One region of the Streptomyces sp. NPDC006332 genome, then DNA from elsewhere that is predicted to be linked to it. Evidence: riboswitches for the same ligand, from Rfam matches in the RefSeq annotation. Region 1 holds a riboswitch; each other region holds the start of a gene.

The links. Region 1 has a riboswitch for cyclic di-AMP ahead of ABZ027_RS00095 (M23 family metallopeptidase). Riboswitches for the same ligand answer to the same signal wherever they lie in the genome.
Positions count from the first base shown of each region.
Region 2: it holds a riboswitch for cyclic di-AMP, as region 1 does, so the genes downstream of both, ABZ027_RS20910 (C40 family peptidase) here and ABZ027_RS00095 (M23 family metallopeptidase) in region 1, are expected to answer to the same signal.
Region 3: it holds a riboswitch for cyclic di-AMP, as region 1 does, so the genes downstream of both, ABZ027_RS22615 (LysM peptidoglycan-binding domain-containing M23 family metallopeptidase) here and ABZ027_RS00095 (M23 family metallopeptidase) in region 1, are expected to answer to the same signal.
Region 4: it holds a riboswitch for cyclic di-AMP, as region 1 does, so the genes downstream of both, ABZ027_RS27070 (transglycosylase family protein) here and ABZ027_RS00095 (M23 family metallopeptidase) in region 1, are expected to answer to the same signal.

Region 1 covers NZ_JBEXRA010000001.1:19,086-26,139, reverse strand. Annotated here, with positions in the region: gene ABZ027_RS00110 (GNAT family N-acetyltransferase) at 1-1,666, opposite strand, end outside; gene ABZ027_RS00105 (HPr family phosphocarrier protein) at 1,840-2,121, shown strand; gene ABZ027_RS00100 (GntR family transcriptional regulator) at 2,269-2,964, opposite strand; gene ABZ027_RS00095 (M23 family metallopeptidase) at 3,162-3,935, opposite strand; cyclic di-AMP (ydaO/yuaA leader) riboswitch at 3,949-4,115, opposite strand; gene ABZ027_RS00090 (pitrilysin family protein) at 4,339-5,727, opposite strand; gene ABZ027_RS00085 (pitrilysin family protein) at 5,724-7,054, opposite strand, start outside.
Region 2 covers NZ_JBEXRA010000022.1:40,185-47,238, forward strand. Annotated here, with positions in the region: gene ABZ027_RS20880 (adenosylmethionine--8-amino-7-oxononanoate transaminase) at 1-546, opposite strand, end outside; gene bioB (biotin synthase BioB) at 539-1,780, opposite strand; gene ABZ027_RS20890 (8-amino-7-oxononanoate synthase) at 1,994-3,121, shown strand; gene ABZ027_RS20895 (DUF397 domain-containing protein) at 3,172-3,399, opposite strand; gene ABZ027_RS20900 (helix-turn-helix transcriptional regulator) at 3,409-4,269, opposite strand; gene ABZ027_RS20905 (ATP-binding protein) at 4,483-4,941, shown strand; gene ABZ027_RS20910 (C40 family peptidase) at 5,011-5,484, opposite strand; cyclic di-AMP (ydaO/yuaA leader) riboswitch at 5,489-5,698, opposite strand; gene ABZ027_RS20915 (hypothetical protein) at 6,046-6,351, opposite strand; gene ABZ027_RS20920 (ATP-dependent Clp protease proteolytic subunit) at 6,358-6,993, opposite strand.
Region 3 covers NZ_JBEXRA010000024.1:125,956-133,009, reverse strand. Annotated here, with positions in the region: gene ABZ027_RS22625 (SGNH/GDSL hydrolase family protein) at 1-343, opposite strand, end outside; gene ABZ027_RS22620 (DUF6250 domain-containing protein) at 489-1,205, opposite strand; gene ABZ027_RS22615 (LysM peptidoglycan-binding domain-containing M23 family metallopeptidase) at 1,487-2,416, opposite strand; cyclic di-AMP (ydaO/yuaA leader) riboswitch at 2,421-2,579, opposite strand; gene ABZ027_RS22610 (alpha-galactosidase) at 2,884-4,959, opposite strand; gene ABZ027_RS22605 (tyrosine-protein phosphatase) at 5,141-5,935, shown strand; gene ABZ027_RS22600 (DUF6126 family protein) at 5,987-6,109, opposite strand; gene ABZ027_RS22595 (XRE family transcriptional regulator) at 6,106-6,735, opposite strand; gene ABZ027_RS22590 (aspartate aminotransferase family protein) at 6,842-7,054, opposite strand, start outside.
Region 4 covers NZ_JBEXRA010000033.1:69,128-76,181, forward strand. Annotated here, with positions in the region: gene ABZ027_RS27050 (SurA N-terminal domain-containing protein) at 1-423, shown strand, start outside; gene ABZ027_RS27055 (nucleoside triphosphate pyrophosphohydrolase) at 587-1,603, shown strand; gene ABZ027_RS27060 (cytochrome P450) at 1,635-2,948, shown strand; gene ABZ027_RS27065 (transglycosylase family protein) at 3,073-4,098, shown strand; cyclic di-AMP (ydaO/yuaA leader) riboswitch at 4,291-4,458, shown strand; gene ABZ027_RS27070 (transglycosylase family protein) at 4,462-5,181, shown strand; gene eno (phosphopyruvate hydratase) at 5,529-6,815, shown strand; gene ABZ027_RS27080 (septum formation initiator family protein) at 7,031-7,054, shown strand, end outside.

The sequences.
Region 1 (7,054 bases):
GGGACAACGCCTCGTGGAAGTCCCCCGGCGAGGCGCCGGTCGTCAGGTCCAGCGGCGGCAGCGGCCGCAATCCCTCGGACAGGCACGCGTCGTACGTCAGCAGCCCCAGCGACTCGGAGTTCCCGAGGATCGCCACCCTGGCACCGGCCGGCAGCGGCTGCCGCGCGAGCAGCAGCCCCGTGTCCACCAGCTCCGTGATCGTCTCCACCCGGATCACCCCGGCCTGGCGCAGCAGCGCGGACACCGTGGCATGCGGCAGCCGCGTCGCCCGTACCGCGTGGCCCTGTGGCGCGGAACCCGCGCCCTGGACCACGACCAGGGGTTTCGCCGCCGCCGTCCGGCGCGCGAGCCGGGTGAACTTGCGGGGGTTGCCGATGGACTCCAGGTACATCAGCGCCACGTCGGTGTCCGGGTCGTCGTACCAGTACTGAAGGACGTCGTTGCCGGACACGTCAGCGCGGTTGCCGGACGACACGAAGGTCGAGACGCCGCTCACCCCGGTGACTCCGCCGCCGCGCCGGTGCAGGCGGGAGAGCAGGGCGATGCCGATGGCGCCGGACTGGGCGAACAGTCCGATCCGCCCCGGCCGGGGCATCTGCGGGGCGAGGGAGGCGTTCAGCCGCACGTCCGCAGAGGTGTTGATGATCCCGAACGCGTTCGGCCCGATGATCCGCATGCCGTACGCGCGCGCGTGCCGGACCAGTTCGCGCTGTCGCTCGCGCCCCTCGGGCCCGCTCTCGGCGTAACCGGCGGAGAGCACGACGAGCCCCTGCACGCCGTGTCGGCCGCACTCCTCGACGGCTTCGGGGACGTGCTCGGCGGACACCGCGACGATCGCCAGGTCGACCGGCCCGTCGATGTCCCGCACCGACCGGTGCGCGGGCACCCCGTCGACGTCCTTCTGTCCTTCGGGAAGAGCCTTGTTCACGGCGTGCAGCCGACCGGTGAAGCCGGCGTCCCTGATGTTGTGGAGGACGCTGCGGCCCACCCCGCCGGGTGCGCGGCCGGTCCCGATGACGGCGACGGAGCCGGGGGTGAGCAGCCGCTGCACGGACCGTCCTTCGGCGCGCTGTTCGCGCGCGTACTGCACGGCGAGCGAGCGGTCCGTCGGCTCCAGGTCGAACTCCAGGCGTACGACGCCGTCCTCGAAGCTGCGCTTCTGGGTGTACCCGGCGTCCGTGAACACCTTGATCATCTTGATGTTGGCGGGCAGCACCTCGGCGGCGAAGCGGCGGATACCGCGCTCGCGGGCGACGGCGGCGATGTGTTCGAGGAGGGCGGAGGCCACGCCGCGCCCCTGGTGGGCGTCCTGGACGAGGAAGGCGACCTCGGCCTCGTCGGCGGGGGCCGAGGCGGGCATGCCGTCGGTGCCGATTCGGTCGTAGCGTACGGTGGCGATGAACTCGCCGCCGATGGTGGCCGCGAGTCCCACCCGGTCCACAAAGTCGTGGTGCGTGAAGCGGTGGACGTCCTTGGCGGACAGGCGAGGGTAGGGCGCGAAGAAGCGGTAGTACTTCGACTCGTCCGAGACCTGCTCATAGAAGCTGACGAGGCGATCGGCATCATCGACGGTGATGGGCCGGACGCGCGCGGTGCCACCGTCGCGCAGCACCACGTCGGCCTCCCAGTGGGCGGGATACTCATGCCGGTCCGACGAGGTCTGCATGGGCCCCAGAGTACGGCTCGCGTAGGACAACGGCGCGAGGCAGTCTGTGGTGGACGACATCGGACCGAGGCCGCGGTCCGACGACACGAAGGGGCGGGACAGGACCGCTCCGGGCAAGCTTCACGTATGGGAAACTGGTCTAGACAACCTGAAACACCGAAGGGCAGCATCACATGGCTGAGCGCCGCGTCAACGTCGGCTGGGCCGAGGGTCTCCACGCCCGCCCCGCTTCCATCTTCGTCCGGGCCACCACGGCCGCAGGTATCCCGGTGACGATCTCCAAGGCCGACGGCACCCCCGTCAACGCGGCCTCCATGCTGGCCGTCCTCGGCCTGGGCGCGCAGGGCGGCGAGGAGATCGTCCTCGCCTCCGACGCCGACGGGGCGGACGCCGCCCTCGACCGCCTCGCGAAGCTGGTCTCCGAAGGCCTCGAGGAACTCCCCGAGACCGTCTGAGGACTGACGTCGCAGCGCAACCCCGAAGGGCTCGTCCGAATTATCGGGCGAGCCCTTCGCATTTCCCGGTCGCGCCCGATTTCATTGTTTACGGGCAGCAGAAATAATCCCCCGCGAATTATCACCTCTTTGTATACGGCTGCCGTGTTAATGCCGCAGGCTCGTCATGTTTACGGGATGTTGCGAGTTCCTCACACGGTCCGGGCGGTCCTGCTGGGGCACAAAGCGCAGCCGGTGCGCGGCCGTGGCGCGCTCGGTGTGCAGTGCCGTGACCGCTCGCGCGCGCTCGCCGTCCCCGCGCGCCACCGCGTCCACGATCGCGCCGTGCTCCGCCCAGGACTCGACCGGGTCGGCGGGCGCGTCCACCGCGTACATCCAGGCGATCTTGTGACGCAACTGGGTCAGCATGGAGGTCATCGCCGGGCTGCCGGAGGCCTGGGCGAGGGTCTCGTGGAACCAGCTCCCCAGGGAGCGCAGGTCATCGCTGGTCCCCCGCCGGGCCCGCTCCTGGCCCAACCGGACCAGTCCGCGCAGCACCTTGAGGTGGGCCTCGGTGCGTCGCTGGGCGGCCCGGGAGGCACCGAGCGGCTCCAGCAGCGCCCGCATCTCCAGGAGGTCGGCGCCCTCCTGCTCGGTGGGTTCCGCGACGTGCGCGCCCGCGTGCCGCCGGGTCACCACGAAGCCCTCGGCCTCCAGCGTGCGCAGGGCCTCGCGGACGGGGACGCGCGAGACGCCGTAGCGGCGGGCGAGCAGTTCCTCGGTGAGCCGGCCGCCGCGCTCGTAGACACCCGCCACGATGTCGTCACGGATCGCCGTGCATACCGAGTGCGCCGGAATACGCATGACCGACCTCCGCCTTAATCCCCGTGAAACGTCGACGATTGACGTGTGTTCGGTGACTCTATGGCAATGAGCCGGAATTTCCGATGGCGGGTCGGAATCCAGGGATATTTTTTGGACAGCCGGGCTCCAGAAACGCCGAAAACCCCGGCTCGGGGAGCCGGGGCGGCGCTCGCGTCGGGTTGTCCCGCCGTGCGTCGTCAGACGTTGACGCCGTGCGAACGGAGATAGGAGACGGGGTCGATGTCCGAGCCGTACTCGGGGCCCGTGCGGGCCTCGAAGTGGAGGTGGGGTCCGGTGACGTTGCCGGTCGCTCCGGAGAGGCCGATCTGCGCGCCCGGGGTGACGGACTGCCCCACCGAGACACCGATCGACGACAGGTGGCCGTACTGGGTGTACGTCCCGTCGTTCATCTTGATCACGATCTGGTTGCCGTACGCCCCGCCCCAGCCGGCCTCGACCACGGTGCCGGAGCCGACCGCGTGGACGGTGGTGCCGGTCGAGGCGTGGAAGTCGATGCCGGTGTGGCTGCCGGAGGACCACAGGGAGCTGCTGGACTGGTAACCGGTCGAGACGTACGAGCCGGAGATCGGGGCGACGTAGGCGTTGAGGCGCTTGCGCTCGGCCTCGCGGGCGGCGCGCTCCTTCTTCTCCTGGTCCTCGCGGGCCTTCTTGGCCTCCGCGACCGCCTTCTTGCGCGCGGCCTCCTCGGCCTTCCGCTGCGCCTCGGCCTCCTCGGCGGCCTGCTTCTGGGCGAGGGCCTGGGCGTCGATCTGGTCCGCGACGGTGTCACCGATGGTGATGACGGGGGTGAGGCCGGTCTGCTCGACCGCGGGCTCGGCTGCGAGCGCGGGGGCGGCCAGGGTACCGATGACGCCGGTGGTGGTGAGTGCCGCGACACTCGCCGCACGGGCGGTGCCGCGCTTCATACGGCTGGGACGACGGTGCTTCCCGGCGGCGCACATGAACGCCATGTGGTGGCTGGTCCTTTCCTTCCTTCTCGCCTACCGGGTTAGCTGACGGGTTCGGAGCAGGAAGGTCTCCTACGGGCCCCCTCGCGGTGCGCGCGGGCGTCCGATTCACCCCAGGGACTTCACATGTGGGTCCCCGGCTCCCCTGGCTCGCGCCATGCGGGGACTCGGCGATGACTGTCCGGTGCCGCGGATGCGGCGCGGTGCCTGACGGACAGCCCGGAAGACGCTAAGCGGGGCGACTTTCAATCCCCAAACCGATCACGGGTTTTGTAGTGCATGCCACAGGGCAGACAGGCAACCTCTCCCTCAATTCGGACATCGAGGGGCCCTGGTGACGCTCAGGTCACCAGGGCCCCGGGCACTGCTGTGGCTCCCGCGTGTCGCTACGCGGCGCTACGTGTCGCTATTCCGCCGAGACGACGGAGACCGCGCCGATACCGAGGGCCTCGACGGGCTCCTTGATCTGCGCGGCGTCACCGACGAGGACGGTCACCAGACGGTCGATCGGGAAGGCGTTCACAGCCGCCGCGGTCGCCTCCACGGTGCCCGTCGAGGCGAGCTGCTGGTACAGGGTCGCCTGGAAGTCGTCGGGCAGGTGCTGCTCGACCTGGTCGGCCAGCGTGCCCGCGACCGCCGCCGCGGTCTCGTACTTCAGCGGCGCCACCCCGACGAGGTTCTGGACGGCGACATCCCGCTCGGCGTCGGTCAGGCCCTCGGCCGCGAGCGTGCGCAGCACCGTCCACAGGTCGTCCAGGGCGGGACCGGTGTTCGGCGTGTCCACGGAGCCGCTGATGGCGAGCATCGAGGCACCCGAGCCGTCCGGGGTCGAGCGCAGGACCTGCCCGAACGCCCGCACCCCGTAGGTGTAGCCCTTCTCCTCCCGCAGGACGCGGTCCAGACGGGAGGTCAGGGTGCCGCCCAGGCAGTACGTGCCGAGCACCTGGGCGGGCCACACGCGCGCGTGCCGGTCGGGGCCGACGCGGCCGATCAGCAGCTGCGTCTGGACGGCGCCGGGGCGGTCCACGATGACGACCCGGCCGGTGTCGTCGGCGGTCACCGGCGGCACGGGACGCGGCTGGGCCGAGGAGCCGGTCCAGGCGCCGAGGGTGTCACCGAGCAGCTCGTCGAGCTCGACGCCGGTGAGGTCGCCGACGACCACGACGGTGGCGGTGGCCGGGCGGACGTGCTTCTCGTAGAAGGTCCGGACGGCCGCCGAGTCGATGGACTCGACCGTCTCCTCGGTGCCCTGGCGGGGGCGTGACATCCGCGAGGTCGCCGGGAACAGCTCCCTGGAGAGCTCCTTGGCGGCGCGCCGGGAGGGGTTGGCCAGCTCGTGCGGGATCTCGTCGAGGCGGTTGCGGACGAGCCGCTCGACCTCGCTGTCCGCGAACGCGGGCGCCCTGAGGGCGTCCGCGAGCAGGACCAGGGCCTTGGCCAGGCGGGAGGCGGGGACTTCGAGGGAGAGCCGTACGCCGGGATGGTCGGCGTGCGCGTCGAGGGTGGCGCCGCAGCGCTCCAGCTCGGCGGCGAACTCCTCGGCCGAGTGCTTGTCGGTGCCCTCGGAGAACGCCCGCGCCATGATGGTGGCAACGCCGTCAAGACCGGCCGGTTCGGCGTCCAGGGGCGCGTCCAGCAGCACCTCGACGGCGACGACCTGCTGGCCGGGGCGGTGGCAGCGCAGGACGGTCAGGCCGTTGTCGAGCGTTCCGCGCTCGGGGGCCGGGAACGCCCAGGGCCTGGCCTCGCCCGCCTGGGGCTGGGGGTGGAACTGCATCGCGGCGAGCTCGCTCACTGGGCCGCCTCCTCGTCGTTCTCGTCGGTGGCTTCGGCGTCTTCGGCTTCGGTGGTGGTCGGCTCGTAGACGAGCACCGCGCGGTTGTCGGGGCGCAGGCAGGCCTTGGCGACCTCTTGGACTTCTTCGGCGCGCACGTCGAGAACGCGCCCGACCGCGGTGAGGGCGAGCTGCGGGTCGCCGAACAGGACGGCGTAGCGGCACAGTTCGTCGGCGCGGCCCGCGACCGTGCCGAGCCGGTCCAGCCACTCGCGCTCCAACTGGGCCTGGGCGCGTTCCATCTCCTCGGCCGTGGGGCCCTCCTCGGCGAACCGGGCGAGCTCCTCGTCGATGGCGGTCTCGATGACCGGCACCTCGACGTCGCCGGAGGTCTTCACGTCCAGCCAGCCCAGCGAGGGCGCCCCGGCCAGCCGCAGCAGGCCGAAGCCGGCGGCGACGGCCGTGCGGTCACGCCGTACCAGCCGGTTGTAGAGGCGGGAGGACTCGCCGCCGCCGAGGACGGTGAGCGCCAGGTCGGCCGCGTCGCACGCGCGGGTGCCGTCGTGCGGGAGCCGGTAGGCGGCCATCAGGGCTCGGGCCGGGACCTCCTCCTCGACGACCTCGCGCAACTGCTCGCCGATGACGTCGGGCAGCGCGCCGTCGCGCGGGGCGGGCTTGCCGTCGTGCGAAGGAATGGACCCGAAGTACTTCTCGACCCAGGCGAGCGTCTGCTCCGGGTCGATGTCGCCGACCACCGACAGGACGGCGTTGTTCGGCGCGTAGTACGTGCGGAAGAACGCGCGGGCGTCCTCCAGGGTGGCCGCGTCCAGGTCGGCCATCGAGCCGATCGGGGTGTGGTGGTAGGGGTGGCCCTCCGGGTAGGCGAGCGCGGTGAGCTTCTCGAACGCGGTGCCGTAGGGGACGTTGTCGTAGCGCTGCCGTCGTTCGTTCTTGACGACGTCCCGCTGGTTCTCCATCGATTCTTCGTCGAGGGCGGTCAGCAGGGAACCCATCCGGTCGGCCTCCAGCCAGAGGGCGAGCTCCAGCTGGTGGGTCGGCATGGTCTCGAAGTAGTTGGTGCGCTCGAAGCTGGTGGTGCCGTTGAGCGAGCCGCCCGCGCCCTGGACCAGCTCGAAGTGGCCATTGCCCTTGACCTGTCCGGAGCCCTGGAACATCAGGTGCTCGAAAAGGTGAGCCAGGCCCGTACGGCCCTTGACCTCGTGGCGCGAACCGACGTCGTACCAGAGGCACACCGCCGCGACCGGGGTCAGGTGGTCCTCGGAGAGCACCACGCGCAGGCCGTTGGCCAGGCGGTGCTCGGTCGCTGTCAGGCCCCCGGAGCCTGCCT
Region 2 (7,054 bases), on a different contig from region 1:
CACGCCGCTCCACAGCTCGTGCATCCCGCCCTCGGGGTCGCACACCGACATCGGCTGCCAGGTGTCGCCGTGGTAGCCGCCGCGCCAGGTGAGCAGCCGTCGCTTCGCGGGGCGGCCGAGCGAACGCCAGTACTGCAGGCACATCTTGACCGCGACCTCGACCGACACCGAACCGGAGTCGGCGAGGAAGACATGCTCCAGACCGTCGGGCGACATGTCGACAAGGAGCTTCGCCAGTCGTACGGCGGGCTCGTGGGTGAGCCCGCCGAACATCACATGGCTCATCCGCCCGAGCTGCTCACGCGCGGCCTCGTTCAGCACCGGGTGGTTGTAGCCGTGGATCGCCGACCACCAGGACGACATCCCGTCGACGACCTCGGCATCCGCTCCGTCGGCCGACCGGACCCGCAGTCGTACCCCGCTCGCCGACTCCACGACGAGCGGTTCCTGCCGCCCGGGCATGGGGCCGTACGGGTGCCAGACGTGGCGCCGGTCCAGCTCCAGCAGCTCCGGCACGGTCAGCCCGGCCACCGGCAGGTCAGGCATTGGGCGCGAGGTCCGTTCCGGCACCACGACGGCGTACGGCGACCAGATCCGTCCGCGGCTCGCCCGAGGTGGCCGGGGTGGCCGAGGTGGCCGCGGGAGCGGAACCGCACACCCCGCTGTCCCCGTGCGACCCGCACCCGGCGCCCTCCTGGGACCCGCAGCCCGCTTCCTCGTGGGCCCCGCACCCGGCGCCGTCGCCGGCGTGCGACCCGCAGCCACCCAGCGCCGTCGCCCGGTGCGCGGGGAGGGTGACCTGGTCGGCGCCCTCCACCTCGAACCCGGCGTCCGCGATCATCTCCAGGTCGGCCTTGCCCGCCTGACCCTCGGTGGTGAGGTAGTCGCCGAGGAAGATCGAGTTGGCCAGGTTGAGGGCGAGGGGCTGCATGGTGCGCAGATGGACCTCGCGGCCGCCGGCGATGCGGACCTCGACGTCCGGGCAGACGAACCGGACCATGGCCAGGATCCTGAGGCAGCGCTGCGGGGTGAGGTTCCACTCCTTGGCCAGCGGGGTGCCCTCGACCGGGATCAGGAAGTTGACCGGAACCGAGTCCGGGTCCAGCGCGCGCAGCGAGAACACCACGTCCACCAGGTCCTCGTCCGACTCACCCATACCGGCGATCAGACCCGAGCAGGCCGACAGGCCGGCCGCGTGCGCCTTGGTGACCGTGTCCACCCGGTCGGCATAGGTATGGGTGGTCGTGATGTCCCCGTACGTCGCCTCGGAGGTGTTCAGGTTGTGGTTGTAGGCGTCGGCGCCCGCCTCGCGCAGCCGCTCCGCCTGACCGTCGGAGAGCAGCCCGAGGCAGGCGCACACCTCGACGCCCTCGTTCTGTTCCTTGATGGTCCTGATCGTGCCCGCGACCCGCTCCACGTCCCGGTCGGTGGGCCCGCGCCCGGACGCCACCAGACACACCCGTTTGGCGCCTCCCGCCAACCCGGCCGCCGCCGCCTCGGAGGCCTGATCAGGCTTGAGCCAGGTGTACTTGAGGATGCCGGCGGTGGAGCCGAGCCGCTGGGAACAGTAGGAGCAGTCCTCCGGGCACAGGCCCGACTTGAGGTTGACGAGGTAGTTCAGTTTCACCCGTCGGCCGAACCAGTGCCGGCGTACCTTGCCGGCCGCGGCCACCACATCGAGCAGGTCGTCGTCGGAAGTGGCGAGGACGGCGAGTGCCTCCTCGCGGCTCGGCACCTCGCGCCGCAGCCCCTTTTCCACCAGCGTGTTCAGCAGGTCCATGAAAGCCGATCCTGTCCTAAGGAGCCGTCCGGGGCCAAGGAGAGTTCGCACAACAGAGGCGCTTGGAGGTGTGGGTATCGCCACATACGGGGTGCCCGGTTGTCCCGCTAGTGTCTGTTCACTGCCTACAAATACTGTCTGCGCGCCGGCCTGCACCGCACTGCCCGGCACCGCACCGCGCTGCCTACACAAGCCAAAAGCCCTGGAGGACCGATGGCGTTCGGCTGGATCGACGAGGAGGCGGGCCGGCGCCGCCGCGCCGGGCTCGTACGGACGCTGCGGCCCCGCCCCGCCGACTCGCCCCTCCTGGACCTCGCGAGCAACGACTACCTGGGCCTGGCCCGTCATCCGGAGGTCACCGAGGGCGCGGCCCGGGCCGCCCGCACCTGGGGCGGCGGCGCGACCGGCTCCCGGCTGGTCACCGGGACCACCGCGCTCCACGCCGAACTGGAACGCGAGCTGGCCGACCACTGCGGCTTCGAGGCGGCCCTCGTCTTCTCCTCGGGCTACGCCGCGAACCTGGCCGCGGTCACCGCGCTGGCCCCGCACGGCTCGCTGATCGTCTCCGACGCGGGCAACCACGCCTCGCTGATCGACGGTTGCCGGCTGGCCCGGGGTGCCACCCAGGTCGTCGGGCACGCGGACCCGGACGCCGTGGCCAAGGCCCTGAGCACGCACGAGGGTCCCGCGGTGGTGGTGTCCGACACGGTCTTCTCGGTGGACGGCGACGCGGCCCCGCTGGCCGCCCTGGCCGCGGCGTGCCGGGAGCGCGGCGCGGGGCTGGTGGTCGACGACGCCCACGGACTCGGCGTCCTGGGCGACGGCGGCCGCGGCGCCCCGCAGGCGGCCGGTCTCGCGGGCGCCGACGACGTCGTCGTGACGGTCACGCTGTCCAAGTCGCTCGGCAGCCAGGGCGGCGCCGTGCTCGGCCCCGCGCGGGTGATCGACCACCTGGTCAACGCGGCCCGGACGTTCATCTTCGACACCGGCCTCGCCCCCGCGGCGACCGGCGCGGCCCTGGCGGCGCTGCGGCTGCTGCGCCGAGAGCCGCACCGGGCGGCGCGGGCACGCGAGGTCGCGGGTGAACTCCACGCACGCCTGACGGCCGCGGGGCTGCGGGCGGTACGCCCGGACGCCGCGGTGGTCTCGGTGCGCGCGCCGTCCCCGGAGACGGCGGTCGGCTGGGCGGCCGACTGCCGTACCGCCGGGCTTGCCGTGGGCTGCTTCCGACCTCCCTCCGTGCCCGACGGCATCTCACGGCTGAGACTGACCGCCCGCGCGGACCTCTCCGCGGGGCAGATCGAACGCGCTGTACGGGTGATCGGCGAGACACGACCATGAGTCGGCGTGACACGGCCGTGCGCCGCGCCCCGATGGACGGGGCGGTCTGATCAGGACTGGATCGCGGCCGTGAATCCCGCCCAGCTCTCGGGGGAGAAGAGCAGCGCGGGTCCGGCAGGGTCCTTGGAGTCGCGTACGGCGAGCAGACCGGCCCAGCGGCCGGTCTTCGGCCGGGCAGTCTCGACGCAGTTGTTCGCTCCGGTGCTGTAACTGCTGCGCAGCCACCGGACGTCGGGCAGATCGGTACTGGAAGGTACGTGCCGAGGCAGTGCGGTCATGGTGCCTCCTTACGCGCCGTCACCTATCGCGGCGATGTAATCCAACGAGTCCTCGGGCGAAAGGGCGTGGAACTGAAGGGCGTTGAAGGCCTCGGTGTAGGCCTGAAGGTCTTCTTTCCGCTCGAGATAGAGGCTACTCGTCAAGTGGTCGAGAACAACCACATCCAGATCAGATGTGCTCGAAAATGAGAAGATAACGAAAGGCCCGGTGACGCCGATGTGTGCTCCGGCCGCGAACGGAAGTACCTGCAACCGCACTTGGGGCAGTCGCGCCGCCTCAAGAAGGCGCTCCAGCTGCCGCTTCATCACCTCGGGGCCGCCGACCTCGCGCCGCAGCACCGCCTCGTCCAGTACGGCGTCCAGCGCCAGCGGCGGTTGCGATCGCAGCACGTCCTGCCTGGCCAACCGCACCTCCACCAGGGCGTCCACCCGCTCCTCGTCCAGCCCGTCGACCGCCGCCCTGGTCACCGCCCGGGCGTACTGCGCCGTCTGCAACAGACCCGGCACCACCGAGGTCTCCAGGGTGCGCATCTCGCTCGCCTGCGACTCCAGGCTGATGAAGTCCCGGTAGGTGGGTGGCAGCACTCCTCGGTACGCGTGCCACCAGTGGTGCCGCCCGGCGCTCTCGTCGGACCCGGCCAACACCAGTAGTAACTCCCGTAGTTGGGCGTCCCGCACCCCGTAGGCGTCCAGCAGTAACCGCACGTCGGCCGGTTTCACCCCACTGGCGCCGGTCTCGATGCGGCTCACCTTCGACTGGTGCCAGCCCACCAACCGGGCCGCCTCACCACTCGTGAGTCCGGTACCGCTGCGCAGGGAACGCAGTTCCGCCCCCAGTTTCCGGCGGCGCACCGCAGGACCGTGCTGCATGGGTTACTCCTTACTCCGACCGAGGCACCCAAATATGCTCTGTCGCCCTAGAGTTCACCGCTTCGAGCGACAGATATATGCATTACTTGGTCGATCGCCTCCCGTGACCGCCGCGGTAATGGCAGTCTGGCGACGAAGCACCAGTCCGGGACCGTACTCGAACCATCCGCTCCGTGTCGGACTGCGGGCCCGTGGGAAAGGGACGACGTCGCCATGGCAGACCATCTGGAAGCATCCGTCACTCTGCCGAGCGTTCCCGCCTCGGTCTCCGCGGCCCGCACCTATGTGCTCACCACCCTGGCGGAGTGGGGACTGGCGACGGACACCGACATCGCCGACACCATCCGGCTGATCGTCTCCGAACTCACCACCAACGCCGTACAGCACACCTTCGGACAGTCACCCACCTTCACGGTGGACATCGAGCTCGACCGAGACGAACACCTGCGCATCGGTGTCACCGACAGCCACCCGCGATTCCCCAAACGACTGCCGGCCGCCGTCCAGCAGGACAACGGCCGGGGCATGGTGATCATCCGGTGGCTGGCCGCCGAGTGCGGCGGCAAACTGAGAGTCAGACCCACCCGAGAGGGCGGCAAGACGGTCTCCATCGAACTGCCGTGGTCCGTTCCGGCCGCGCCGGTATCGGCGGCGGGGCAACAGGAGCCGTAGCGGACCCCTGTCGCGGGACGGACGCGCGGGGCGACGGCGGGTCAGCTCACCGTCGCCCCGCGCGGGAGGTCACTTGACCCGGCCGTACCAGACGCTCTTCGTCCAGATCTTCTGCAGCCGGACGACGTCCCCGGTCTTCGGGGAGTGCCAGAGCTTGCCCTTCCCGGCGTAGATGCCGACGTGGTACACGTTCGAGCCCGAGTGGAAGAAGACCAGGTCTCCCGCCTTGCGGCTCTTGGAGGAGATGTGGCGCGTCTTGTTGTACTGCTGGGCGGCCGTGCGGGGCAGTTTCTTGCCGGCCTTCTTGAACGAGTACATCGTCAGCCCGGAGCAGTCGAACCTCTTCGGCCCGGTCGCCCCGTACTTGTACGGGGAGCCCTTCTTGGAGGCCGCGACCTGTAGTGCCTTCGTCGCCGGGGTGGCTGCCGCGGCGTCGGAGGTGACACCCGGGACCACGATCGAACCGCCGACGGCGGCGATGGCGAAGGCCGAGGCCGTACCGGCCCGGACCATGAGCGACGGGACACGATTGAGCGCAGTCATGCGCAACCCTTCGTCAGCCGCCTGTGAAGGATGACCTGTCGGATTCGGGCTGACAAAGTTGCCCGGCCGCTGACGCGGCTTCACCCCAAGGGCTGCTCGAACCGGCGCCTCCTGTACGGAGACAACCGTTCCGGCGACCCGTCGTGCTTGGGTCCTCCACTCCTGCCGATCCACTCCTGTCGACCGGTCATCCGCGCGGCGGCAGGACTCGGCGCCCGCCCGGATCGCCCCGCCGCTGTGGCGGGGTCTTGTCGTCAGTCAGGGATCTTGACTCACGGATGTCCGAAAAACCCAATGGAACCGGGGGTTTGTGTTGTTACTCACCACTCACCCGTTCGGGTGGACACCCTCCTGTTCGATGAGGTGTCGAGGGGCCCAAGGGGCCCCGGACCAGCAGCGGAACGTCCCATTTCGTCCTCTGACTACGCGCGTTGCGCAATCTGATCGGGCCGATAAATGCAGCCGTGTCTAGTCCGAACAGCGGTACCCCGTTTGGTCCGTTTCGGCTCCGGTCCGGACGCTCGGCGGTGGGTCGGCGCGTCCGGACCGGCTGGGGGAGCGTCAACTGTCGGAGCACGGCGGCACGGTGACGCGTGCCGTGCGGCGCTCCCCGTCCAGCACGCGCAACGCACGCGCCAGCGTGTCGGCGTGCAGTTCGGTCTCGCCCCGACGGTGCATCAGCTCCAGCGCGTCCCGCAGCGCGGCCGCCTTGCCGACCAGTGCCTGCGCGGCACGCAGTCCTCGGTACGTGTCCCCGTGCTGCGCCGGATTGATCCGGCCGAGCAGGTCGACCACGTCGAGGTAACGGTCGATCACCTCACCCTCGGCGCGGGTGAGGGCGGGCAGCGGAGGCAGATCGGGCAGCATCGCGGCTCACCACGCGTCGGGTGCGGGACGCGAGGCCTTGCGGCTCGGGACGAGCCGGTCCACCAGCCCGTACTCCACGGCTTCCTGGGCGGTGAGGATCTTGTCCCGCTCGATGTCCGCGTGCACCTGCTCAGGGGTCCGCCCGGTGTGCCGGACGAGCAGCTCCTCCATGCGGCTGCGTACCCGCGTCAACTCGTCCGCCTGGATGGCCAGATCGCTGGCCTGCCCCTGGACCGGCTCGATGATCGCGGGCTGGTGGATCACCATCCGCGCGCCCGGCAGCGCGGAGCGCTTGCCCGGCGTGCCCGCGGCGAGCAGCACCGCGGCCGACGAGCCGGCCTGGCCCAGGCAGAACGTCTCCACGTCGCACGTGACGTACTGGAGCGTGTCGTAGATCGCCGACATCGCGGTGAACGAGCCGCCGGGGGAGTTGATGTACAGCGAGATGTCCCGGTCCGGGTCCTGGTGTTCGAGGTACATCAACTGGGCCATCACGTCGTTCGCCGAGATGTCGTCGATCGGCGTCCCCAGGAAGACGATCCGCCCCTCCAGGAGCTTCGAGTACGGATCCATCGTCCGGTACCCGGAGCTGGTGCGTTCGGTGAACTCGGGCAGGACATGGCGGGCGGACGGTCGGGTCATCGGAACCCCTCCTTCGGCGTCTGTAAAAAATGTACAGGATGTACGTGACGTTATGATGGGG
Region 3 (7,054 bases), on a different contig from region 1:
CCATCACCGTGCCGGCGACGGCGGTCAACCGCACCACCGCCCGCTCGAAACGCTCCGCGACCTCGTCGGGGTCGGTGCCGGGCCGCAGGATGTCGTTGCCGCCCGCGCAGAAGGAGACCAGCTCCGGGGCCAGTTCGACGGCCTTCGGGAGCTGGTCCGCCACGATCTGGTCGAGCAGTTTCCCGCGCACGGCGAGGTTCGTGTACCGGAAGTCGCCCTCGGGCCGCCGGTCCGCGAGCAGGACCGCGAACCGGTCCGCCCAGCCGACCAACGCCCCGTCGGGGCCGGGGTCGCCGACGCCCTCGGTGAAGCTGTCCCCCACCGCCACGTACGACCCGATCACTGATCTGTTGTCACTCTTCGAATCGTCTGCCACATCGACCCATGATTCACCTTCGGATGTGAGCTACGCGACCGTAAGAAGGGGTTGACGGGCGGTGAGATAAGCCACCTTCCAAGGATTGGTCAAGCCAGGAATAGCCTTGTCGTCAGTGCTGTTGACGCGGCAACCGCCATACCCGGAATCCGGAGATCCGGAAGTGACTCCAGGTGGTCCGGAAGCCGAAGTGCCCGCTGGTGTACGGCTCGGGGTCGGTGAGGTCGAACACGAGCCGCCCGTTGTTCCACCACCGCGTCGTCGCACCGTCCGAGACGATCCGGACCCGGTTCGGCCGGTTCGCCACCAGCAGGGGCTCCGTGTAGTCGTACACCAGCGGACGCACGCCCGCCTCGCCGACGTAGCGGCGCATCCTGGTCGTGGTGTTCGTGTTGGCGCCGTATCCGACGTAGTACGTCTTGAGGTGGTCGTACTCGGCGAGCGCACCGCTCCTCGCGGTGGCGAACAGGTCGTCCGGGGAGCGGACGTCGACGGCGTTCCAGAAGTTGTTGAGGTCCGACACCCGGTCATTGGCCCCGCCCTCCGACACCGGTGTGGCGGTGTACTCCAGGACGTACGGCCCTTCGAGCCGTTCCCTGAACCAGACGGTCGCGCCGGCGGGCACGTCGACCTCCAGGATCCCGTGGGAGGCGGTGACGGTGCCGCCCTTCTCGAGTTCCACGGCCCATCGGCCGAGACCGTGACGGAAGTCGTCGTGGGCGATCGGGTGGCGGTGGCGGGGCGAGGCGCTCGCGGTCGCGGCCGGGGTGAGGGCGGCCATTGCGGCTCCGGCGGCCAAGGTCGCGAAAGCTCTGCGCGTGGTCGTCACGAGAGACGACTCCTTCCGGGCGATCGACAGGTGCGGCAGGGGAAAGCGCTTACACAGAAGCGGAGTTCACTGTGCCCTCCGGCCCCGCACGCTGTCGACGGATCAGGCACTTTTCGCCACAGGACCGCAATGCGACGGTCAGGAATTGGCCAGGAGAGGGATAGAACGTATCGCCGTGGACCCGGACCTACCGAAATCCGGGCCCGGACATACCGAAGGCCGGACCCGGGGATCAGGGGTCCGGCCTTCGGCAGCGTGTCAGGCAGGTGGTCGTGCGGGTGTCAGCCGACCGCGACACCCTTGGAACGGAGGTAGGCGAGCGGGTCCACGTCCGAGCCGTAGTCCGGCGTGGTGCGGATCTCGAAGTGCAGGTGCGGGCCGGTCACGTTGCCGGTCGCGCCGGAGAGACCGATCTGCTGGCCCTCGGTCACCGTCTGACCGCTGGAGACGGAGATCGAGGACAGGTGCGCGTACTGCGCGTAGTAGCCGTCGGCCAGCCTGATGACGACCTGGTTGCCGTACGCGCCGCCCCAGCCCGCGGAGACGACCGTGCCCGCACCGACGGCCTTGAGCGGGGTGCCGGTGGGGACGATGAAGTCGACACCGGTGTGGTAGCCACTGGCCCACATGCTGCCCGCCACGTGGTAGCCCGTGCCGATGGTGGCTCCGTCGACCGGCAGGGTGAAGCCGTTCGCGGTGCTGGTGGTGGCGGCGCTCTGCTCGACGACCGTCGACTTCTGCGAGGCGGACGACGAGGACGACGAGGACGCTGACGAAGGCGAAGACGACTTCGGCCTCGGCTTCGGCTTCGGCTTCGACGAAGAGGCCGACGACTCGGCCTTCTTGCCGATCGTGAGCTTCAGACCGGGGTGAATCAGCGACGGGTTGTCCCCGACGGCCTCACGGTTGTCGGCGTAGAGCTTCTGCCAGCCCCCGCTGACGTGCTGCTCCTCGGCGATCTTGGCGAGGCAGTCTCCGGCTCGCACCACATAGGTCTTCACACCGGAAGTCCGCGCGGCCACCGACTTCTTCGCGGCAGTCGGAACTGACGACTGAACGGCATTCTCCGAAATGGACTGGGCACTCGCCGCATGGGCGCCGGTGGCCCCCAGAAACGGAAGGGCGAGTGCCGCGCCGCCGGCTGAGGCGACGGCGATGGAACGGGCGAAGCGCTGAGTCTTCGGTTGGCGATGCTTACCCCTCGCGGGCATGGCGAATTCCTCTCCGGCGCCTGCGAGGTGAGCTGTCGGGTGCGGACTGGAGATGTCCGGCCATACCGAGGTACGACTTGACCCCAAGCCTGTTCCGGAGACCGGAACAGGCGGTTCTACCTGTGGGTCCCCCGCTCCTGCCGTGGTCGGGTGAGTGTGTGCGGGCTCCGGTCGGCGGCAGGATTGGGCGTCCGTCCGGATCGGTGGCGAACGTAAGCGACTAAGACGCACAGGGACAAGCGGAAGGTTGCACCCAAATCCGCTTCTGTTGATCCGTAATGGGAATTCCCAGTCACCCTCGGTAAATCAAGAGTCATCCACTTCTCGAATTCCCTTGAAAGACATAAGAATTACGTGAACATGACGCGCGACGGACGGTCACGAATATGACGCTCCTCACGCTCCACTTCCCAGGTCGCCCCATTTCAGGCAGAGTTGGAATGAAGGCGCCAATTCGGGCACAAGTCTCAGATGCGGCGCAGCTGGATAACCTTCGCATCGAAGTCGCCCCGGAGGCCGGTCCGCAGTCCGTGGTGCAGCAGCACGGCCCCTCGGTGAACTTCGCCCGTTTCACGGCATTCGTACGACGCTGTCGGGTCGAGTCCGCGCAGCCGCAGCGCCGGTACGGGCTCGCCGTGGTGCTGCGCCTGGAGGCAGGCCAGGACGACCGTCTCGTCACCCAGCACGTACTGCACCGCGCTCGATCCGCCCGTGGGTGGGCGCAGTCGATAGAGGTCGCCACGCTGCACGAGGGGACGGATCTCCTTGTAGAGAGTCACCCAGTCCCGGGCCTCGGCGAGCTCTTCCTCGGTCCACTCGGCGAGGTCCCCGCCGACTCCGAGCACCCCGGCCATCGCGCTGACGAACCGGAACCGCAAGCTGCTGACCCGGTCGTTGAGCTGGGTGTTGGGGCTGTCCGTGACCCAGGCGGCCATCACGCGTGCGGGGTGGATCTGGCTGAAGCCGTGCTGGATCGCGAGCCGGTCGAGCGGGTCGGTGTTGTCGGAGGTCCACACCTGGTCGGTACGGCTCATGATGCCGAGGTCGATCCGGCCGCCACCGCCGGAGCAGGACTCGAAGGCGACCCCCGGGTGCGCCTCGCGCAGCCGGTCCAACAGGCGGTACAGCGCGTTCACGTGATCCACCCACAGGCGCTGCGGGTAGGGGTCGTCGGGCCAGCCCGCGTCGGTGAAGCAGCGGTTGAAGTCCCACTTCACATAGTCGATCGGGGCGCTGGAGAGCAGCCCGTGCAACTGCTGCCAGAGGTACTCCTGGACGTCCTCGCGCGCGAGGTTCAGCACCAGCTGGTTGCGCTGTTCCGTCCGCTTTCGCCCTGGTTGGTACTGCACCCAGTCCGGGTGGGCGCGGTAGAGGTCGCTGTCCGGATTGACCATCTCCGGCTCGACCCAGATGCCGAACTGCATACCGAGGGCGTGCACCTGGTCGGCGAGGGGCCTCAGGCCGCCGGGGAAGCGGTCCGGGTTGGGCGTCCAGTCGCCGAGCCCGGCGCGGTCGCTCGTGCGCTTCCCGAACCAGCCGTCGTCGATGACGAACAGCTCGACGCCGATCGCCGCGGCTCGGCGGGCCAGCACCAGCTGCTGCTCCTCGGAGATGTCGAACTCGGTGGCCTCCCAGGAGTTGAACAGCACCGGCCGGTCCTGGTCCGCGTCCGGGATGACAAACGTCAGCTGGTAGGCGTGCCAGGCGCGGCTCGCCCCGCCGAAGCCGGCGTCGCTCCACAGGCCGGCGAAGACGGGGGCGGTGAAGGACTCCCCCGCCTCCAGACGGAGCAGGCCGGAGTCGTCGTACCCCGCGCCGCCGGTGATCTGCACGCGCGTGTCGGGCAGTTCGGCCACGGCGATGCGCCAGGACCCGGACCAGCCGAGGGCGCAGCCGTAGACCTCGCCGCGCTCCTCGGTCGCGTCGGTGTCGAGCGCGACCCACGGCAGGTACTGGTGTCCGGTGTGGCCGCGGCGGCTGCCGATGACCTTCTCGCCGTAGGTCAGGGGGGCGCGCGTCAGCCGGGACTCCGCGGCCCAGCGGCCGTGCAGGTGCGACATCCGCCAGCCGGTCTCGCGGTCGGGCAGGGTCCAGGTGGCGGAGTCGGCGCGCAGGAGCTCCACCGTGGGGCCCTCGTTGTCCAGGCTCACCCAGCGCTCCACGACGTCGTGCCGCATGCGGTAGTGCAGGGTGATTGTGAGGCCGCCGTCGCGGAATCTGAGCCGCAGTTCGTCGTCCTCGGCACGCTCGTAGGCCTCGAAGACCCACTCGGTGCCGCGCCGCTCGTCGGTGCGCACGGACAGGGCGGGGCGGACGAAGCGGGGGCCGCCCTCGACCGGGTACTCCTCACGCCCGTCCAGCGGAGACTCGAAGCCCCGGTGGTCCGGCAGGGGGAGCAGGGCGAGGGCCTCGGCGTCGGCGAGCGCGATCCGCGCTCCCCAGTGCAGGTGCAGCAGCTCGTGGTCCTCGGTGAGATGGAGGGCGTAACTGCTGGTCGGCCCGGACAGAATCCACGTTCGGCCGTTCTCGGCGATCTCCAGCATAGGGTCCCTCACAGATACGAACAGCCACGAACAGGTGCACTCAAGCCTCAACATCATCAAGGTCGGCGAGCCCTCGGCGCAACGCCTGTGGACAACTGCTTGGCCTACGAAGCCATGTCGTATGGTCGGGTGAGTGCCCGCCGTCGAGCCGCGTCGACGGCACCGACTGGGAGGATCCCCCGTGACACAGCAGGTCCCGTCGACCGAGCCCGAGCTGTCCGGAGTGCGCAACTTCCGTGACGTGGGGGGCCTGCCGACCGTGGACGGCCGCCGGGTGCGGCCGGGGGTGCTGTTCCGCAGCGGCCACCTCGCGCACGCGACCGCCGAGGACGCGGCGTTCCTCGCCTCCCTGAATCTGCACACGATCTTCGACTTCCGCAACTCGGCGGACCAGAAGCTGGAGGGGCCCGACGTCGAGCTGCCGGGGGTGCGCAATGTGAACCTGCCGCTGACGGATCCGGCCCACGGCAGCGAGTTCTGGACGATGGTCCGCGACGGCCGGATCGACGAGCTGCGCGAGACCCTGGGCGACGGCAAGGCCGCGGACCGGATGATCAGGTCCTACCGCGCCATCATCAAGAAGCGCACCGCCGAGCACTCGCTGGTGCTGCGCTCGCTCGCCGAGGACAGTGTCCCCGCGCTCATGCACTGCGCGGCGGGCAAGGACCGCGCGGGTCTGTCCGTGGCGGTGACACTGCTCGCCCTCGGCGTCGAGCGGGAGGCGATTTTCGCCGACTACCTGGAGTCGAACGCGAAACACCGCCGCTACAAGGTGCGGCGCAGCAGCTCCGCGTCGGCCTACACCCCCGAGGTCATGGAGCTGCTGAGCCCCCTCTTCGAGGCCCGTGCCGAATATCTGACGACCGCGTTCGAGACGATCGAGGAGACCTGGGGCGACGTCGACACCTACCTGGAGAAGGGGCTGGAAGCCACCCCGGAGATCCGGGAGCGGCTGCGCGGGCGACTGCTGGACTGAGGGCCCGGGCCCGGGAGTTCGCACCCGGAGGCGGTCCTGACCTGCGACAGGTCATTTCTGGGCGCCCAGCTCGAACAGGAAGTAGATGAAGGCCGCGAACACGTGGCCGACGGCGATGTAGATGATGAGGCGCACCCACAGGGCGCGGGGGAACTTCTCCTCCATGTCAGTCATGGCGTGTCTCCAGGGGTGGGGCCCAGGCACAGCGTGGCCGTGGGGCTCTGCAGCAGGGTGTGGACGAACAGGAGCTCGACCCCGTCGGGGTCCTGGGCGGCGATACGGTGCGGGGTCAGCGAGTCGAAGTGCGCGCTGTCGCCCGGTCCGAGCCGATGCCTGGTGTCCCCGAGGCTCAGCCGCAGCCGCCCCTTGAGGACGTGCAGCCATTCCTCGCCGGGGTGCACCCGCACGACGTCGCCCTGGGAGCCGTACGGGACATGGACGCGCAGGGCCTGCATGCCTCGGCCGGACGCGCCGGCCTGCCAGTAGGTCCAGCCGCCGGCCGCGGTCGGTTCCATGTCGGCGGTACGCACGATCGCGTCCCGTTCCACGGCCGTCTCACCGAGAAGGTCCGAGACCGTCGTACCGTAGACACGGGCCAGCGCGAGCAGCATCGGCAGCGAGGGCTGGCGCTGCCCGGTCTCCAGCCGGGACAGGTGGGCGGGCGACAGCCCCGCGGCCCGGGCGGCGGCCTCCAGGGTGAGGGAGGCGTGGCGGCGCAGGCCGCGCAACTGTGGCGCGACGGCGGGCAGGTCGGCGACCGGCCCGGGCGGCGGCTCGTTGTCGGCTTCCGGTGGGATCATGTCTCCATTGAGCCCCGGGTTTGCCTCAGCGGCAAATTCCTTGCCTCAGAGGCAAAAGCGCGTACGCGGAGCCTCCGGCATCCCGGGTGCTCCGCGCACGGTTTGTCTACCGGTTGGCCACCGCCTGCTTGATCAGCGTCTTGCTGAAGTCCCACATCAGCCCGCCCCCGCTGTGCGCGTCGTCCATCACATCCGTGAAGGCGTCCACGAACCGGTCCACCTCCTCTTCCCCGATGACCAGGGGCGGGATCAGCTTGATCACCTCCAGGTGGTCGCCGGAGACCTGGGTGAGGATGCGGTGCCGTTGCAGCAGCGGGAC
Region 4 (7,054 bases), on a different contig from region 1:
GGCACGCTGGCCCGGGACACCCTGCACAACATGGTCCTCGACCAGGTGCTGCACCGCGCCGCCGACGACGCGGGCGTGAGTGTCAGCCGCAAGGAGATCCAGCAGATGCGGGCCGGCCTGGAGCAGCAGACCGGCGGAGCCCAGGCGCTGGAGACCGCCTGGCTCCAGGAGTACGGCATCGCCCCCGAGCGCCTCGACGAGAACCTCCGCCTCCAGCTGGAGGCCCAGAAGCTCGCCGCCAAGCTCGGCACCGACACACGTGACCCCGCCTTCTGGAGCGTCCTCGCCAAGGCCTCCAAGGAACTCGGCATCGACCTCAACCCGCGCTACGGCACCTGGGACGTGAAGAAGAGCAGCCGCGTCGACGCGAAGACGCCATGGGTACGCGAGGTCACGGTGTCGGTGACCGATCAAACGGCGTGAGCGTGAGCGTGAGCATGCGCTGACGCGGGGCGGGCGGGGAGGCGTGACGGTACGCCGGGACGCCCACACGAGAGATGTTCATACGATCGCACCGCCCCCCTGTGTCTGTGGACAACCTGATCGCCCGCCCGGCGGCGTGCGTTAGCTTCGAATGGTGAACGCAATCAGCCCCGAAGCCGCCTCGACCCCAGGTCACCCCCCGGACGCCGACCCCGCCCCCGGCCGTGTCGTCCTGCTCACCACCAGTCACCGTGTCGCACCCGGACTGCTGTCCTGGCCTGCCTGGCAGGCACTGCACGCCGCCGATCGCGTGCTGTGCGCGGACGGCGCGCATCCGCAGCTGCCGTATCTGCGCGAGGCCGGGATAACCGTCGACGAGGCGTCCCCCACCGCCGAAGAACTGGTCGCCGCGTGCGCCGGGGGGAAGACGGTGGTCGTGGTCGCGACCGGTGAGGGCGAGTCCACCCTCACCGACGGCCTGGCCCGCCTCGCCGGATCGGGCCGGGTCTCGATGCCGGAGCTGGAGTTGTTGCCCGCCTCCTACGACCTCCCGGGCGCCCGCCTCCTCGACCTCGTCCAGGTCATGGACCGCATCCGCGCCGAGTGCCCCTGGTCGTCCCGGCAGACCCACCAGGGCCTGGCGAAGTACGGCATCGAGGAGGCGTACGAACTCGTCGAGGCGATCGAGGAGGGCGACCGCGACGAACTGCGGGAGGAGCTCGGTGACGTTCTGCTCCAGGTCGTCTTCCACGCCCGCATCGCGGAGGAGGGCCGCGCCGAGGACGGCACCGACCCCTTCTCCATCGACGACGTGGCCGGCGGCATCGTCGCCAAACTCATCCACCGCCACCCGCATGTCTTCGGCGACGAGACGGCGACGACCCCCGAGGAGGTCAAGGAGCACTGGCTGCGCACCAAGGCGATCGAGAAGTGCCGCGAGTCGGTGACCGACGGCATACCCCTGGGGCAGCCGGGCCTCGCCCTGGCGGCGAAGCTGGCGTCACGAGTCCGCACGGCGCAGCTCGACGTACCGCTCCCGGGCGGCGAGGGCATCGGCTACGAGCTGCTGACCCAGGCGGTCCGGGCGGAAGCGGCCGGAGTGGACCCGGAAGCGGCACTGCGCGTCGCCGCCCGGGCCTACCGGGACGCGATACGGGCTGCCGAGGGGCTCGGAAGCTAACGGGTCCCGGCGATCCGGATACCGTCGGGGAGTGACCGACCAGCCCACTCCCACGAGCTCAGTCCCGGAACTCTTCACCTGGGAGTTCGCCACCGACCCGTACCCGGCGTACGCCTGGCTCCGGGAGCATGCCCCCGTCCACCGGACGAAGCTCCCGAGCGGCGTGGAGGCTTGGCTGGTCACCCGCTACGCCGACGCCAAGCAGGCCCTCGCCGACCAGCGACTCTCGAAGAACCCGGCGCACCACGACGAGCCCGCGCACGCCAAGGGCAAGACCGGTATCCCCGGTGAGCGCAAGGCCGAGTTGATGACCCATCTGCTCAACATCGACCCGCCGGACCACACGAGGCTCCGTCGGCTGGTGTCGAAGGCGTTCACTCCGCGACGGGTCGCCGAATTCGCCCCTCGGGTGCAGGAACTGACCGACGACCTGATCGACGCCTTCGTGGAGAAGGGGAGTGCCGATCTGATTCACGACTTCGCGTTCCCCCTCCCCATCTACACGATCTGCGACCTGCTCGGCGTCCCACGCGAGGACCAGGACGACTTCCGTGACTGGGCGGGCATGATGATCCGTCACGGGGGCGGGCCACGCGGTGGCGTCGCGCGGTCGGTGAAGAAGATGCGCGGCTATCTCGCCGAACTCATCCACCGCAAGCGTGCGGCACTCCCCGCCGAGAGCGCCGCCGGCGAGGACCTCATCTCCGGGCTCATCCGAGCCTCCGACCACGGCGAGCACCTCACCGAGAACGAGGCCGCCGCGATGGCCTTCATCCTGCTGTTCGCCGGGTTCGAGACCACCGTCAATCTCATCGGCAACGGCACCTACGCCCTGCTCACCCACCCCGACCAGCGCGCCCGCCTCCAGCGATCCCTCGCCGCCGGCGAACGCGGCCTCCTGGAGACCGGCATCGAGGAACTCCTGCGCTACGACGGCCCCGTCGAGCTCGCCACCTGGCGGTTCGCCACCCGGCCGGTCAGCATCGGCGGACAGGACATCGCGGCCGGCGACCCCGTGCTCGTCGTACTCGCCGCCGCGGACCGGGATCCGGAGCGGTTCGCCGATCCGGATGTGCTCGACCTCTCACGGAGTGACAACCAACACCTCGGATACGGCCACGGCATCCACTACTGTCTTGGCGCGCCCCTCGCCCGGCTGGAGGGCCAGAGTGCCCTCGGGACGCTCCTCACCCGCCTCCCGGACCTGCGACTCGCCGTGGATTCGGCCGATTTGCGCTGGCGCGGCGGGCTCATCATGCGCGGACTGCGTACCCTGCCCGTCGAGTTCACGCCACGTGGTCGAGCCCCTCACCTGCGTAAAGGTGACACGCCTTCAAACCTGTGATCTTCACGTGATCTACGCGGCATTAACTTGTGACAAGTGATCGTCTGCCTATACGTTCACGGATCAACGCGGCGGCGAATGTCACCCGCCGTGCGGTCACTGTTGTCTCGCGAAAGGTCTCCGCATGCTCTCCGGGAACGGCCGGCATCGTCGCCCCCGTCAGGCTCCGGCTCTTTTCGTCGCGGCCGGAGTGACCGGCTCCGCCATCGCGATCCCGCTGCTCGGCGCAACCGGCGCCAGCGCGGCCACCGGAACCACGTGGGACCAGGTCGCCAACTGCGAGACCGAGGGCTCCTGGAGCGCGAACGAAGGCGACGGTTACTACGGCGGCCTCCACATCGCGCAGAAGGACTGGGATCAGTACGGCGGACTTGACTACGCCGCGCGCGCCGACCAGGCCAGCCGCAACCAGCAGATCGCCGTCGCCGAGAAGATCCTGGCCGACCAGGGTGTCGGCTACTGGTCCACCTGTGGGCTGCTCAACGGGCTCACCAAGGACTCCCAGGCGGCCGACGTGGACACGGGTCTGGGGGCCGACACGGGCTCGGGCGCCTCGAACGACTCGGGTTCGTCCGGCTTGTCCGACTCTGAAGGTTCATCGGCCGATTCGTCCGGGAGTGGATCCTCGAGCGACACGTCGGGCACGCCTTCGGCCTCCGCGTCGGACAGCCCCTCCGGCTCGTCGTCCGATTCCTCCGGGGCGTCGGACGGTTCGAGTCGTGCGGGTAATTCGGCTGAGCCCGGCAAGTCCGGTAATTCCGGATCCGAATCCAGTGACTCGCAGGACTCCGGAGATACCTCCACCGGTACGGCGAAACAGGACGACTCGGGCGACTCGGGCAACTCCTGGCGGGTGGGCGGCTCTTCGAGTCTGGTGGACACCGGGGCCCTCGGTGGCGGCAAGCACCGCGGCGGCAGCGCCGACGAGGGCGCGGCTGTCGACGCCGCCGACGCCGGCACCGCCGGCGGCCGTCATGCCGCCGGTCGTGACTCGTACACCGTCCGTCTCGGGGACACCCTTGAGTCCATCGCCGGCTCCCTCGACCTCCAGGGAGGGTGGCGCGCCCTCTACGAGGAGAACAAGCAGGCGATCGGCTCCGACCCAAGTCATATCTCCCCCGGTCAGACCCTTGGACTTGGTGCCGAATAGGGCTAAACCGGCGGAAGTTCACGTCACACTTCGCGCTGAATGTCCTGTTTGGTGAAAGTGTGGGATGAGTCTCAGAAGACCTGATCGTCTTTGATATTCCACGGATCGCGTGTCTAACGTCGGACCGCTCGCCAACACGAGCCCCGGCTGCCGCAACGCCGAATCCTGCCAGCGGCCGTACGGGAACAGTCGTCGCGTCAAGCGCCGTAGGCAGGAGCGGGGGACCCAAGGTAGGCGCCGGGCTCAGCAGTTGAGCTGGACCCGGCTTGGGGTGAAGCCGCGTCCCGGAAGGGATGCGGCCGGGCAACTCAACCGGCCCGAACCCGACAGCTCACCTCGCAGGCGTCGGTGAGGGGATCAACCATGCTGTTTTCCGGCAAGGGCAAGCACCGTCGTCCGTCCAAGACCACTCGCGCCGCCGCGATCGCCGGAGTCACCGGCGTCGCCATCGCCGCTCCGCTGATGGCGGCCGGCAACGCCTCCGCCGCCACCTCCTCCGAGTGGGACACCGTCGCCCAGTGCGAGTCCGGCGGCAACTGGTCCATCAACACCGGCAACGGCTACTACGGCGGCCTGCAGTTCTCCGCCTCGACCTGGGCCGCGTACGGCGGCACGCAGTACGCCGCGCAGGCCAACCAGGCCTCCAAGGCGCAGCAGATCGCCGTCGCCGAGAAGGTTCTCGCCTCCCAGGGCAAGGGCGCCTGGCCGGTCTGCGGCAAGGGCCTGTCGAGCGGTGGCTACGACGGCGGCACCAGCACCTCGTCGGACAGCTCCAGCAGCTCGGACAGCTCCAGCGGCTCGAGCAGCTCCAGCGGCTCCTCGGAGGTCAACACCCGTTCCGCCGAGCAGCCGGCCTCGCGTTCCCAGGAGCGCCCGGCGGCCAAGAAGACCGTCACCACCCCGACCGGCAAGAAGGTCAAGAAGGGTGACGGCGAGTACAAGGTCGTCAAGGGTGACACCCTCAGCTCGATCGCCGAGAAGCACAAGGTCAAGGGCGGCTGGGAGAAGCTGTTCGAGCTGAACAAGGACATCGTCGAGGACGCCAACCTCATCTACCCGGGTCAGCAGCTGCACCTGAAGTAGTACGCGGCGCCCGTCCGAACCACAGCGCCCTCCCCTCCGTGGCCCTCATGTCGAGGGCCTCGTGAGGGCCCCGTCCCCACGGGCTCCCCGCTCCGGTGCGTGTTCCCCCGTACGCACCGGAGCGGGGTCTTTTTGTGTGGTCTTCCGCGCGACCGTTGTGGGCTTCCACGCCCACGCTTTGTTCCGTTCGGAAACAATTTCCTCTCGGTTCTGCCCAAGGGGTGGGCGACAGGGGGGCCGATCGCCCCGAGGCGGTTAGGCTCATCCCGCGGAGCCGACCGCGACTCCGTGCACTACGGGTCCCCGCGGCCCGCGTACCCCGCGTCACATCCCAGAAGGAGATGCTCGTGCCGTCCATCGACGTCGTCGTAGCCCGGGAAATCCTGGACTCCCGAGGCAACCCCACGGTCGAGGTCGAGGTCGGCCTCGACGACGGCAGCACGGGTCGTGCCGCCGTCCCCTCCGGCGCCTCCACGGGCGCCTTCGAGGCCATCGAGCTCCGCGACGGTGACCCGAACCGCTACCAGGGCAAGGGTGTCGAGAAGGCCGTCCTCGCCGTCATCGAGCAGATCGGCCCGGAGCTGGTCGGCTACGACGCCACCGAGCAGCGCCTGATCGACCAGGCCATGTTCGACCTGGACGCCACCGACAACAAGGGCTCCCTCGGCGCCAACGCCATCCTCGGCGTGTCCCTCGCCGTCGCCCACGCCGCCTCCGAGGCCAGCGACCTCCCGCTCTTCCGCTACCTGGGCGGCCCGAACGCGCACCTGCTGCCGGTGCCGATGATGAACATCCTGAACGGCGGCTCGCACGCCGACTCCAACGTGGACATCCAGGAGTTCATGATCGCCCCGATCGGCGCGGAGTCCTTCTCCGAGGCGCTGCGCTGGGGCACCGAGGTCTACCACACCCTCAAGAAGGTCCTGAAGAGCAAGGGCCTGGCCACCGGTCTCGGTGACGAGGGCGGCTTCGCCCCGAACCTCGGCTCCAACCGTGAGGCCCTCGACCTCATCCTCGAGGCGGTCAAGGAGGCCGGGTACACCCCCGGCGAGCAGATCGCCCTCGCGCTCGACGTCGCCGCGTCCGAGTTCTACAAGGACGGCGTCTACACCTTCGAGGGCAAGGAGCGCTCCGCCGCCGAGATGACGGACTACTACGCCGAGCTCGTCGAGGCGTACCCGCTCGTCTCCATCGAGGACCCGCTGTTCGAGGACGACTGGGCCGGCTGGAAGACCATCACCGACCGGCTCGGCGACAAGGTCCAGCTCGTCGGCGACGACCTGTTCGTCACCAACCCGGAGCGCCTGGCCCGCGGCATCGACGAGGGTGCCGCCAACGCGCTGCTCGTCAAGGTCAACCAGATCGGCTCGCTGACCGAGACCCTGGACGCCGTCGAGCTGGCCCAGCGCAACGGCTTCAAGTGCATGATGTCCCACCGCTCCGGCGAGACCGAGGACGTCACCATCGCCGACCTCGCCGTCGCCACCAACTGCGGCCAGATCAAGACCGGCGCCCCGGCCCGCTCCGAGCGCGTCGCCAAGTACAACCAGCTGCTGCGCATCGAGGAGATCCTCGACGACGCCGCGGTGTACGCCGGCCGCTCGGCCTTCCCGCGGTTTCGCTCTGCGAACTAGTAAGCACGGCCGCTCCGCGAACTAGTAAGCACGGCCGCTCCGCGAACTAGTAAGCACAGCGCTCTGCGAACCAGTAGGCGTGAGCACAGCCGCGGCGCGATCCCCAAGGCCTGACCCGTTAAGGTCCAAGCCTTAGCCAGTCGTACGTACGTCCCCGTACCCGGTCCCGTACCGTGTCCGGGGACGTACGCACGTGTGAGACGGGAGGCGGGGACATGGCCGTGAAGGACCGGGACCGT